DNA from 2 places in the Priestia sp. 179-F W1.4 NHS genome. Region 1 is predicted to be linked to the other one. Evidence: riboswitches for the same ligand, from Rfam matches in the RefSeq annotation. Region 1 holds a riboswitch; the other holds the start of a gene.
The links. Region 1 has a riboswitch for FMN ahead of ribE (riboflavin synthase). Riboswitches for the same ligand answer to the same signal wherever they lie in the genome.

Region 1 (6,460 bases):
TTGTTCAATTTTTTACACAGTACGGCGAACTTGGAATGGTTGGAATTTTGGTCAGCGGCTTGTTTTTTATTTGGCTAGGTTCGAAAATGATGCTGCTTTCGCACGCAATTGGGGCTTCTTCTTATCAGCAGCTTAATACATATTTATTTGGTGATGTACTTGGAAAAGCGGTAAACGGTGTAATGATCGTCATTTTATTTGGAGTAACTTCAGTCATGCTGGCGAGTACGGGGGCAATAGGAAAAGAACAGTTCGGGCTGTGGCCTCCTGTTGGGATGATTTGTACAATTGTTTTAACTTATATATTTATCGCAAGAGGAATTAACGGTATTTTAATGGTTAATTCTCTTGTTGTGCCGATGATGCTTTCATTTGCTTTTATCATCTTTGTGCCAAATGTCAGCTATTTCTCACTGATTCAAACGAAGCCAGACTTAACGCTCGTCACACAGTGGAAGTGGGCGGTTAGTCCCTTTTTATATATTTCCCTAAATCTAGCTTTGGCTCAGGCCGTTTTAGTTCCATTAGGAAGCTCCGTGAAAGATAAGAGCGTGATCAAAAAAGGGGCCATAATAGGAGGATGTGTACTTACGTTTATGCTTGTTTCTACTCATCTTGCCCTTTCCAATTTGCCTTATTCATTTCAACTTGATATTCCTATGAGTGCCGTTGTTAAAAATATCTCAGCGTGGGTGAATGTTTTATTTACGGTAGTTGTGTTAGGCGAGATTTTTACTACATTGATTGGAAATGTATTTGGAATCGCTAAACAGCTTCAATCATTTCTTCCCCTGAATGACAAACAAGCTTTTGCGTTTATTATCTTGGCATGCTTTATTATCGGGCAATTTGGATATGCTCAGCTTCTTGAGTTTTTGTATCCGATATTTGGCTATATTGGACTAGCTTTTATATGGATGCTATGTATTAAAAAAGAAAAAATAAGCTAAAAGCTGGATTTTGAAGAGCAGATGTGAAAAAACGAAGTTAAATGATGTGACAAGTCGATTTTACTTTGCTATAATGTAAAACAAATAAGACTCTAGCAGTCGAATATATTATCCTTCGGGGTCGGGTGTAAGTCCCAACCGGCGGTGATAAAGCATATGCTTTTAAGCCCGTGACCCGTTTTCATACGATGTATGTTAGCGGTGGATCTAGTTAAAATCTAGAGCCGACAGTAAAAGTCTGGATGGGAGAAGGATCAGGAAGCACAGTTGTTTTTTTGTGTTGTATTAATAAGGGACAGGTTTGCCTTTTTTAAAGCTACCCTTGTTTTCATACACAAAACATAACTGTTTATTTCGTATACAATTAGCGGAATTTTGCATAGATAAAACTGATTCAGCTCAGCCGACCCCTTGGACATTTGTTCAAGGGGCTTTTTTATTTTCAGTGGTTGGGGGAAAGATAAATATGAAAAAAAAGCAGCTGCTATTTCAAAACGGCATAAGAAGTTGGAATAGCGCCAAAGCAGGTGAAGAAAATGTTCACAGGTATTATTGAAGAAATTGGAAAAATAAAACGGATTCAAAAGGCTACAGAAGCAATTGTTCTTACGATTGATGCGAAGACCGTGTTAGAAGATGTGAACTTAGGGGACAGTATTTCAGTTAACGGCGTTTGTTTAACCGTAACGGCTTACTCTCAAAATGAATTTACGGTCGACGTCATGCCGGAGACGATTAAAGCAAGTACCCTGCAGCTTCTAACCATTGGATCACGTGTTAACTTAGAACGGGCGATGGCTGCAAATGGCCGGTTTGGAGGACATTTCGTCAGCGGACACGTTGATGGAATTGGAACCATTGTAAGCAAAACACGTAAAGGAAATGCCTTTTATTATGAAATTCAAGTCGATCCTGAACTTCGTGAATTTATGATGTTAAAAGGATCTGTTTCCGTAGACGGAACAAGTCTTACTATTTTTGATGTCAGCAACCAATCATTTACTATTTCTCTTATTCCTCATACGGTGCTTCACACAGTCGTGGGAGACAAACAGCGAGGAGACAAGGTGAATATTGAATGCGATATGTTAGCTAAATATATGCATCAGATGATGACAAATAAGTCAACTCCTGGCGCCTCGAATCGTTCAGGTAATATGAAGGATTTATTGCAGCAGCATGGTTTTACAAATTAACAGTGAGGTGAAAGAGATGTTTCATAAAGTAGAAGAAGCCATTGAAGAGTTAAAAAAGGGAAAAGTGGTTATTGTATGCGATGATGAAGATCGAGAAAACGAAGGAGATTTTATTGCATTAGCCGAAAAAACGACGCCTGAGGTTATTAACTTTATGGCTACTCATGGAAGAGGATTAATTTGTACACCTGTTAATGAAGAAATTGCGCATAAATTGAATCTTCACCCGATGGTAGCGAACAATACGGATGTACATGGAACAGCATTTACAGTAAGTATTGACCATATTTCAAGTACAACAGGTATCAGTGCATACGAACGTTCTGCTACCGTTATGGCTCTTGTAAATGAAGCAACGGTAGCAAGTGATTTCCAACGACCAGGACACATTTTTCCGTTGATTGCAAAAGACGGGGGCGTTCTGCAGCGTGCGGGTCATACAGAGGCCGCTGTTGATTTAGCCTTGTTAGCAGGAGGAAAGCCTGCGGGTGTTATTTGTGAAATCATGAATGAAGATGGAACAATGGCACGCGTACCGGATTTAACAAAGATTGCAGAGCAATTTGATTTAAAAATGATTACAATAAAAGATTTGATTGCCTACCGCCGCAAACATGACCAGCTGATTAGCCGTGAAGTAGAAGTAAGCTTACCTACGGCATTTGGTGATTTTAAGGCTGTAGGATATACAAATAAACTTGATAATAAAGAACATGTTGCTCTTATCAAGGGTGATATTGATCATAATAGCCCCGTTCTCGTGCGGGTTCACTCCGAGTGCTTGACTGGAGATGTGTTTGGCTCTGAGCGCTGTGACTGCGGTCCTCAGCTTCACGCAGCTCTTACGCAAATTGAAGAAGAAGGACGCGGCATTCTGCTGTATATGCGTCAAGAGGGCAGAGGTATTGGCTTATTAAATAAGCTAAGAGCATATAAGCTGCAGGAAGAAGGATACGATACCGTAGAAGCGAATGAAAAACTCGGGTTTGCTGCGGATTTACGAGAGTATGGAATCGGTGCTCAAATCTTAAAGGACCTTGGAGTCAAACAAATGAAGCTTTTAACGAACAATCCTCGCAAAATTACTGGGCTAAAAGGTTACGACCTTGAAGTGGTAGAGAGAGTGCCTCTTCAAATGCCGGCAGTGGATGCCAATAAAAAATACTTAGATACCAAAGCTAAAAAACTAGGTCACTTATTACATTTATAAGTTTACACTTTTTTTCGTTATAACAAATGAAGCTAATTCATGAAAAGAAATGTAAATAACTATATATTACTACTAGCAGGAGGAACAAGAGATGAATCATTTATATGAAGGAAATTTAGTTGGCACAGGATTAAAAATTGGAATCGTGGTAGGGCGTTTTAATGAATTTATTACAGGGCGTTTACTTAGTGGAGCAGAAGATGCGCTTAAACGTCACGGCGTAGCTGATGAAGATGTAGACGTGGCTTGGGTACCGGGCGCTTATGAAATTCCATTAATCGCTAAAAAATTAGCTGAATCTAAAAAATATGACGCGGTTATTACGCTAGGAACGGTTATTCGAGGAGCTACTCCACACTTTGATTTTGTATGTAATGAAGTAGCAAAAGGCGTTGCATCTCAAAGCTTACAAACAGGCGTACCAATTATCTTTGGTGTATTAACAACTGAAACAATTGAGCAAGCAATTGAACGTGCAGGAACAAAAGCAGGAAACAAAGGATGGGAAGCTGCAGCATCAGCTATCGAAATGGCCAACCTTTCAAAAATGATTGAAGGATAATAGAGGGTATTCTAGTTTTTGTAAGCTAAAGAGTTAAAAGAGGCTGAAACAAAAGTATGGTAGTTGAAAGAAGATCCGAACGATGAATCGTTCGGATTTTTTCATGGTTAGGGTTACATTACAACGTAGGTTTCCTGTATGTAGGCTTCTAACTGTTGAGTGGAGAGCAGGGCGAAGGCTCCTGTAGGGAAAGCGAAGCCTTGCAGGGAAATCACCTGCAGTGCAGCAAGCGATCCATACTATCTCATGTATCCGATTTGTTCGCCTTTAGATTGGATTGATGTAGTATGTCTCAATCTCTTTTGAATAGAAGCTAGCTATGTATAATTTAGCTAAAACGTCTTACTCTAAGTAATAATTAGGTCGTAAAAGGGAGACGTCTATGCCTCATTATACTGCTTTTTTTGCATTGATTATTATCAGCACAGCCGTTTTGCTTACAGTATTCATACGTAAAAAAGATAAAAAGCTAGTCGTTTTGCTTTTTTTTATCATTGGAATGGCTTATGTACTAGAGTATGTTGTATTTGTGTTGTTTGAAAGTTACGAGTACGATCCTGATTTTATGACCAATGAATATTTTGATAATTTGTTTGGGTCCTTAACTTCTCAAACGTTTGCTTTTCCAATCATGGCTATGGTGGTAGCTGCTTATCAATTAAAATTCCGCTATATTTTAATCATTTCCGCTATGTTTATGGGGATTGAAGAATTATTTTTACACTGGGATATTTATACACATCACTGGTGGAAAACAATTTATACAGGCGTTTTAATGACTATAGGCTTTAGTATTTCAAAGATTTGGTATGTATGGCTAACAGAACGGTATATGACATTTGTGCATTATGCTACATTTTTTCTGGGAATGCTCGCCATTACTTCTACTATTATGTTTCTGCTGTTAGCATACTTTCATAATAATTGGTTTTATACGGGATGGTTTGCGTCGGTTACTCATGATTCGGTAAATGCAACGATGATTTATGTTTGTATTGTTACGATTCTCCTCGTTTGGAGTGTAGTCAAAGAATTTTTTATTGGAGCTGGGATCATTATAGCGGGGCTGCGTATAGTAGATATTTTGCTGATTCACTATGGGATTTTGCTGGTATCTATTACCACTTCACTTGTTCTTTTTACGCTTTTACAAGCGGGTATATTCATTCTGAGCGTTATGCTTCAACGTTTTATTATGAAAAATTGTTATGGGACGAGTAAAAAAGACGTTGCGTTTCCAGCGAAGAACTACTAAGATAATACGTAACTCAAATAGTTTAGTTCAATAATATTTGAAACAAAGAAAAATGAATTGACGGTTATACGTATTATTTGTAAGATAGGAAAGCAAATAATAGAAAGCCGAAACAGGGGAGTGAAGGATTCGTGAAAGAGTCCTTTTTTGTAGAAAAGGTACTTAATAATAATGTATTAATTGCTAAACACCTTACCTATGATGAAGTTGTGCTAATTGGGAAAGGAATAGGGTTCAATAAGAAAAAAGGCGATGAAATCGATGCAAAAGCTGTGGAAAAAATGTTTTTGCTAAAGAGTGAAGAAGAGCAAGAACAGTACAAGCAGCTTTTAGCTCAGGTGGATGAAGATGTAATTGAAATGATGAATGATATTGTAACGCATATTCAAAAACGCGTTAGTATCCCTTTGAATGAGCATATACACATTTCATTGACAGATCATATCGCCTTTGCGATAAAACGTTTTCAGCAGGGGATGGGTCTTAAAAATCCATTTTTACTTGAAACAAAAGCCTTATATCCAGAGGAATATACGATCGCATCTGAAGTGGTAGAAATCATTAGTCGTAAAATAGGCGTGCAGCTTCCGGTAGGAGAGATTGGTTTTATCGCGCTTCATATCCATAGTGCGCTGACTGAAAAAAACCTGTTAGAAGTGAATCAAGACTCGCAGCTTATTCAAACGATTATTAATGTGATTGAAGAATCGCTTCATCTGCAGGTAGACAAAGAATCTGTACACTATATGAGGTTGATTCGTCATTTGCATTTTGCCATTGATCGAGTAAAAACAGGAGAAAAAATAGAAGAGCCAAAAAAAATTGCTTTGCTATTGAAAGAAGAATATCCTCTGTGTTACAATGTGTCTTGGAAAGTGATAAAAGTAATGCAGCAAGCGTTACATTTACCTGTGTATGAAGCAGAAGCAGTTTACTTAACGATGCATTTGCAGCGACTTATAACAAAAACGGATTTATAAAATCATTTCAATACGTGTTACTGATACGATCAGGCATGAGTGAGAAATGAAGCGATGTGTAATTGGATGAGTATATCCATTTGTCGTTTCTTTTTCCTCATGCCTTTTTTTGTTATAAGAAAGCGCAATCATTGAAGACTTCGCCTCATAGCACCGGAAAATGTAATGAGTTTTCTAGTTAAAGAAAGCGTTTTATGAAAGCGCGTTAATGATTCACGTATCAAATAAATAGCTTGTTGCACACTAAATATATAAAAGGAGGTAAGCGCCATGTTTAAAAAACTTTTTGGAGTATTACAAAAAGTCG
Region 2 (6,460 bases), on a different contig from region 1:
TATTTCGGCCATTGTTAAACAAAACGATCAGCTAAATCAAGTGGTTGAAAAAGGTAAAGTAATACGGGAAAAAATGTACATGACCACAAAGAAAGACACGAGTGATGAGCCTTTAATGTTTGTTGTCGGTGTACCTTTAATGAAAGATAATAAACCGACAGGCGGCGTTTATCTGTATCAATCTCTTTCTGAAATTGAAGAGCCCGCTCAATATACGACTAAGTTCATTTTATTGGCTGCAGGTATTGCTATTATTTTAACTACTATCTTTGCTTTTTTCTTATCCACTCGAATTACAGCACCTCTTAGAAAAATGAGGCAGGCGGCATTTGAAGTAACCAAAGGGAACTTTGATACAAAAGTACCTATTTTAACTCACGATGAAATTGGAGAGTTAGCGATTGCTTTTAATCAAATGGGCAGGCAGTTAAAGTTTAATCTCAATGCGCTCAATCAGGAAAAAGAACAGCTTTCAAGTATTTTAAGCAGTATGGCAGACGGTGTTATTACGTTTAGTAGAGACGGATCGATTTTAATTACCAATCCCCCAGCGGAGCATTTTCTTCAGACTTGGTATTACGAGCAGGATGTGAACAACCAGCAGGTGCCTGAGCTTCCAGCAAACGTCGTGCATTTGTTTCAAACGGTAGTAGAGACTGAAACGGAGCGAAGTGCAGAGTTGAAAATTCAAGGGAAAACGTGGGTCATTTTAATGTCACCGCTCTATAATCAAACGAAAATCCGCGGTGCTGTAGCTGTACTGCGAGATATGTCTGAAGAGCGTAAACTTGATAAATCAAGAAAAGATTTTATTGCAAACGTGTCTCATGAATTGCGTACACCTATTTCTATGCTTCAAGGTTATAGTGAAGCTATTATTGACGATATTGCAAGTACGGATGAAGAAAAGAAAGAAATTGCACAGGTGATTTATGATGAATCACTCCGTATGGGCCGGCTTGTAAATGAACTTTTAGATTTAGCGCGAATGGAAGCGGGACATGTGCAGCTTCACTTAGAATCTGTAGCAATGGTTGAATTTACAGAACGTGTTTTGCGCAAGTTTCAAGGGTTAGCTAAAGAAAAACATATTAAACTGTCTCTTAATGGAAAAATAGAAGATGAATTTGAAGCGATGATTGATTCAGACCGTATGGAACAAGTGCTGACAAACTTAATTGATAATGCCATTCGTCATACGGATGACTACGGAGAAGTAAAGCTGCATCTTGATAAAAATCAATCCGAAATCCATCTTTCTGTTCAAGATACGGGAGCAGGGATTCCAAAAGAAGATCTTCCGTTTGTATTTGAGCGATTTTATAAAGCTGATAAAGCCAGAACGAGAGGAAAGTCAGGAACTGGTCTTGGGCTTGCGATCGCTAAAAATATCGTGGAGGCACACCAAGGGATTATTGCGGTTGAAAGTGAATTAAATGAAGGAACAACTTTCTTTATCAAACTGCCAAAGTAAACACATGCTAAATAACAGTTTGTCTTCGGCTGAAATAATAAGAATAGCAAAGAGATGTGATTCATTGGAGAATCACATCTCTTTATTTTTTCTATAAACAAGTCTAAAAGAGAAGGAATTGGCATATAGTATGTTTTGTGTGCAATGATCTACATAGGAGGTTCTTTCTTCATGATTGACGTGTTAAGAAGAATATTGGTTGTATTAGTGATGGGATTATGTATAGGTCTTTTATTTTTGGGCGGGCAAATGGTAAAGGCAGAAGAGAAGCAGTGGGAGTGGCCGGTTGAAGGAGTCTTAACTGATATATTTGGTTCTCGTCACGCCAAACACTTTGGAATCGATATAGCAGCACCTGTTGGTACACAGGTGTATGCTGTTGCAAAAGGAGTGGTGAGCCGCTCTTATTATTCAAATACATACGGGCAAGTTGTTTTTATCAAACAAACGAATGGATACGAAACGGTCTATGCTCATCTAGAGAAACGACTTGTTGCAGAAGGAAATTCTGTAGCCCCAGGTCAAAACATTGGATGGGTTGGCAATACAGGACGATCTTCAGGTGCACATTTGCATTTTGAAGTTCATCAAGGAAGTTGGAATCCGGATAAAACCAATGCGGTAAACCCACTCGCCAAATTGGACAAGCAAAAACTATCGGCATACGTAAAAAACGATTTAGCTGCCACGGTTTTTCAGCAGTTACATCAGGCTTCTGATAACTGTATTCTTATCCATCAAGGAGATACATTATCTGAACTTGCGGCCAAATATGAAGTTGATGTGGAGCAGCTAAGAAAGTGGAATCATTTAGAGAACACCGCTTTAAATGCAGGACAAGTGTTAAAAATAAGTCCATAAAAAAAGAGCCGCTAAGGCTCTTTTTTCAATGTCACAACTCAATGCGCTGTATGGTCACAATTTCGCTTGTTTGTTTTAATGAATTGATGACAGAATCATCTAAAAGTTTATCAAACGTGAGCATCATAATGGCTTCTCCGCCTTTTTGCTTACGGCCCACTTGCATGGTAGCAATGTTAATACGTAAATCTCCAAGTACTTTCCCTACATTTCCAATAACTCCGGGCTGATCACTGTGACGGATATAAAGAAGATGTCCTTCTGGATAAAAATCAATATCAAACGAATCAATATTAACAATTCGAGGTCCATATCCTGCTATATAAGTGCCCGTAATCGTAAATGTACGCTGTTCGCCTGTTACTGTAACGTCAATTATATTAGAATATCCTTGCGTATCTTCCGATGTTTTTTCACCAAATGTAATTCCTCGTTCTTTGGCAATCATAGAAGCATTGACTTCGTTAACAGGTGAGTCAATACGATGGGTTAAAAAGCCTGATAACAAGCTCCGTGTAATATAAGTGGTTTCTAAATCCGTCACTGTACCTCCGTAGGAGATCGAGATATGCTGAACGGGTTCTCGCATGCATTGAGATAAAATAGCTCCCATTTGTTTAGTAAGGCTCGTAAACGGCTGAATTTTTTCAAAAACTTCTTTAGAAAGCGTTGGTAAATTAATGGATGAACTTACAGGATTACCTTCTAGAAAACGCAGAACGTCATGTGCCACGTCTTCAGCAACGTTAAGCTGGGCTTCTTTTGTAGAAGCTCCTAAATGGGGAGTTGTAATAACTTGATCAAAATGTAACAAAGGGTTATCAATCGGCGGTTCAACTTCAAATACGTCAATAGCTGCACCTTGAACATGGCCAATTTCTAAATAATGAACTAAGGCTTTTTCATCAATGATCCCGCCGCGTGCGCAGTTTAATAAAAATACACCCTTCTTTGTTTTGGCTAATGTTTCATGATTGAGCAATCCCTTGGTTTCTTTCGTAAGCGGAGTGTGTACGGTAATTACATCCGCTGCTGCTAGTAATTCATCCAGGGATAATAGTTCTACGCCTAGCTTTTCAGCTCGGGAAGAGGTTAAAAAAGGATCGTAAACGTGAACGCTCATATTGAAGGCTTTTGCGCGTTTAGCAAGCTCTGAGCCAATTCGTCCAAATCCGATAATGCCCAGGTGTTTGCGATTAAGCTCTGTTCCAACAAATGCTGAGCGGTTCCATTCGCGCGCTTTTACTGAAGCATTTCCTTGGGGGATATGCCGAAACAAGCTAGCCATCATAGCAAATGTATGTTCCGCCGTTGAAATGGTATTTCCGTTCGGCGCGTTAATAACGACAACCCCTCGTTTGGTTGAGGCTTCAATATCAATATTATCGACACCTACTCCAGCGCGAGCAACAATTTTTAAATTCGGCATTTTTGCCAGCAAATCCTCTGTAACCGTCGTAGCACTCCGTACTAAAAGCGCATCGTACGTATGCAAATCATTCTCAACTTCTTCAACTTTTTTTCGCGTAAGATTCACATGAGGAGCTTCAAGTAGTGGAGCAAGACCTTCATTGCTAATTGAATCAGCTACTAATACGTTATACATGACGTGAACATCTCCCTTGGATTTTACTATCATCAAATATTTGATAATTTACCATGTTAAAAAAATTCTGTCAATTATATTTTTTAAACTTTACAATTAGTTATCAAATACACAATTGTAAACGTAAAATTGAAACTATAAATATGTCATAATGCTGTTGGTTATGCACTTATTTCCTTATTTTACATATAAAACAGTAATGAAGTTTATAAAAGACATCAATTTAATAGGAATTAAAAAAACTTCTTTATTTACTTTTAATTCGAGATAACATATAATAAATTCATAATTAAATATTGGTCTATCTTCGGGGCAGGGTGAAATTCCCGACCGGCGGTAAAAAAACAAATTGTTTTGAGCCCGCGAGCTTATATGTAATACATACGAGCAGATTTGGTGAAATTCCAAAGCCGACAGTACAGTCTGGATGGGAGAAGGTGGAGGTTCAGCGTTCAAAACCTAATGTGATGAACGTTTATTAAATATGCCTGCCATGTCTCCTCTCAACGAATCATTTGTTGAGAGGTTTTTGCGTGGGGATATGAAGTTGAACCTTTCTTCTTTGAAGAGTGGATCACAAAGAAGGAGAGAGGCAAGATGCAACAAAGTAAGAAAACTCAAAAGCTGGTTATACTAGGAATGTTAAGCAGTATTGCTTACATTTTAATGATGATTAATTTTCCGATTCCTGGATTACCTCCGTTTTTAACAATTGATTTTAGCGAAATTCCTGCACTCGTAGCAGCACTTGTATTTGGACCTATGGCTGCTGTTATAGTAGAAGGAATAAAAAATTTATTGAATTATTTAATTCAAGGAAGTGCTACAGGGGTTCCGGTTGGTCAAGTGGCGAACTTTGTAGCTGGTTTACTGTTCGTTCTTCCTGTATCATATATGTTCCGTCGATTTAAAACAGCTAAAGGCGTAACGATAGGTTTGGTTACGGGTACGGTTGTAATGACGGTACTCATGGCTGTCTTAAATTATTATGTCTTTTTACCAGCGTATACAATCTTCTTACAATCGCCAGAAATGTCTAGTGAACAAGCGCGTCAATATATCGTTGCAGGTATTTTGCCGTTTAACTTAATAAAAGGAGCAGCAACAGGGGTTATTTTTGTCTTATTGTTTTCAAAAATGAAGCAATGGATCACGCGCCGCGTTGCTGTTTAATTCAATCGCTCTCCCGGGGAGAGCGATTTTTATATATAAAAAAACCTGCAGCATGTACTATACTACAGGTTTGTTCAATACTTATTCGAATTTATTAGCATCGCCTTCGAATTTTTCATCCGCTACGCGAATTGAATCCGTAGGGCAGCCTTCCATTGCATCCATCATATCATCTTCTAGATCTTCTGGAATTTCTACTACACCTTGGTTATCATCTAATGTTACGAATGCAATACCTTCATCATCATAATCATAAATGTCTGGTGCTGCTGCTCCGCAAGCGCCGCATGCGATGCAAGTATCTTTATCAACAATTGTATATTTTGGCATAACAAGACCTCCTGTAAAGTGTTCGAAAATTTCTCATTATATAATCTCTTCGCGAATCAAGAGTGAAATTTCTCCTTATTCATTGTAAAATGATTTATAAAACTTTTCAATAGAAAAGTCACTGAGAATGCTTATCAAATCAAGGTTTCTTCACTTATCCAAACGTTTTGATACATAAAGGAAAGAGCTAAAAAGCCTTTATCTCACATGCTATTGGTCACTTTTGGTACAATGAATGAGAAAGGAAGTTGACACCTTTGAATTATATTCAAGTTAGCATTTTATTTTGTATAAAACAGTTAAAAGGTGAGCGAACCGCCTATGGTATTTATCATTTATTAACAGGTAAAAAGTCAGCGCAAACAATTCAAGACGGAAAAATTTTTGGAATCTCTTTTCTTTTTCAGTCATTTTTTTACTTAGATAAACGGTCTTTTGAAACCTGCGTTGCATATTTAAAAGAACAGCAGTATATCGAAGAAACTGAAAATCAAAAGTATGTGATGACAGATAAGGGACGAACACGCCTTGAAGATGAACTGACGGCTCGGCCCTTTCATCCAGCTTTAGACGGATGGAAATTCGCAAGCAGTACTCAATTATTTTTAGCAAGAATCACTTTGTTCATTCAGACCTTATCAAACCTACAGTATTTTCAAAAAGGGTTTTTACCCATTTCCAAAAATCCTGAGGTCATTCAATGGGTCAAAACGTATATTATGTCTCAAAAGCAAACGCGTCAAGAGTTAGCCGCCGAGCTATTCAAAGAGCTCCGAACGTGCTTGAAAGATTGTACGGAACGGGATGCGTCTCTTTTTGTTTTGCAACTGACTGGATACGAAAGAGTAGGCTTTACAAAAAATCAGTTAGCATATCAATATGAACTCGATGAGCATTATGTGCATATTCAACTTTTAGGGGTTATTCATCATATCATTGAAAAAGTGAGTCAAAATAATGAAAGCTTTCATGTACTTTCTTCTTTTTTGCATGATCTATATTTAGAATTGCCTTTG

Region 2: it holds a riboswitch for FMN, as region 1 does, so the genes downstream of both, ACH0CI_RS02685 (ECF transporter S component) here and ribE (riboflavin synthase) in region 1, are expected to answer to the same signal.

The regions. Positions count from the first base shown of each region.
Region 1 is NZ_JBIQFF010000002.1:452,138-458,597, reverse strand. Features, by position in the region: gene ACH0CI_RS12850 (YkvI family membrane protein) at 1-950, shown strand, start outside; FMN riboswitch at 1,058-1,208, shown strand; gene ribE (riboflavin synthase) at 1,487-2,146, shown strand; gene ACH0CI_RS12840 (bifunctional 3,4-dihydroxy-2-butanone-4-phosphate synthase/GTP cyclohydrolase II) at 2,163-3,356, shown strand; gene ribH (6,7-dimethyl-8-ribityllumazine synthase) at 3,448-3,918, shown strand; gene ACH0CI_RS12830 (hypothetical protein) at 4,301-5,173, shown strand; gene glcT (glucose PTS transporter transcription antiterminator GlcT) at 5,305-6,153, shown strand; gene ptsG (glucose-specific PTS transporter subunit IIBC) at 6,424-6,460, shown strand, end outside.
Region 2 is NZ_JBIQFF010000001.1:517,920-524,379, forward strand. Features, by position in the region: gene ACH0CI_RS02670 (ATP-binding protein) at 1-1,474, shown strand, start outside; gene ACH0CI_RS02675 (peptidoglycan DD-metalloendopeptidase family protein) at 1,646-2,335, shown strand; gene serA (phosphoglycerate dehydrogenase) at 2,367-3,941, opposite strand; FMN riboswitch at 4,241-4,384, shown strand; gene ACH0CI_RS02685 (ECF transporter S component) at 4,539-5,114, shown strand; gene ACH0CI_RS02690 (ferredoxin) at 5,196-5,444, opposite strand; gene ACH0CI_RS02695 (YpbB family protein) at 5,702-6,460, shown strand, end outside.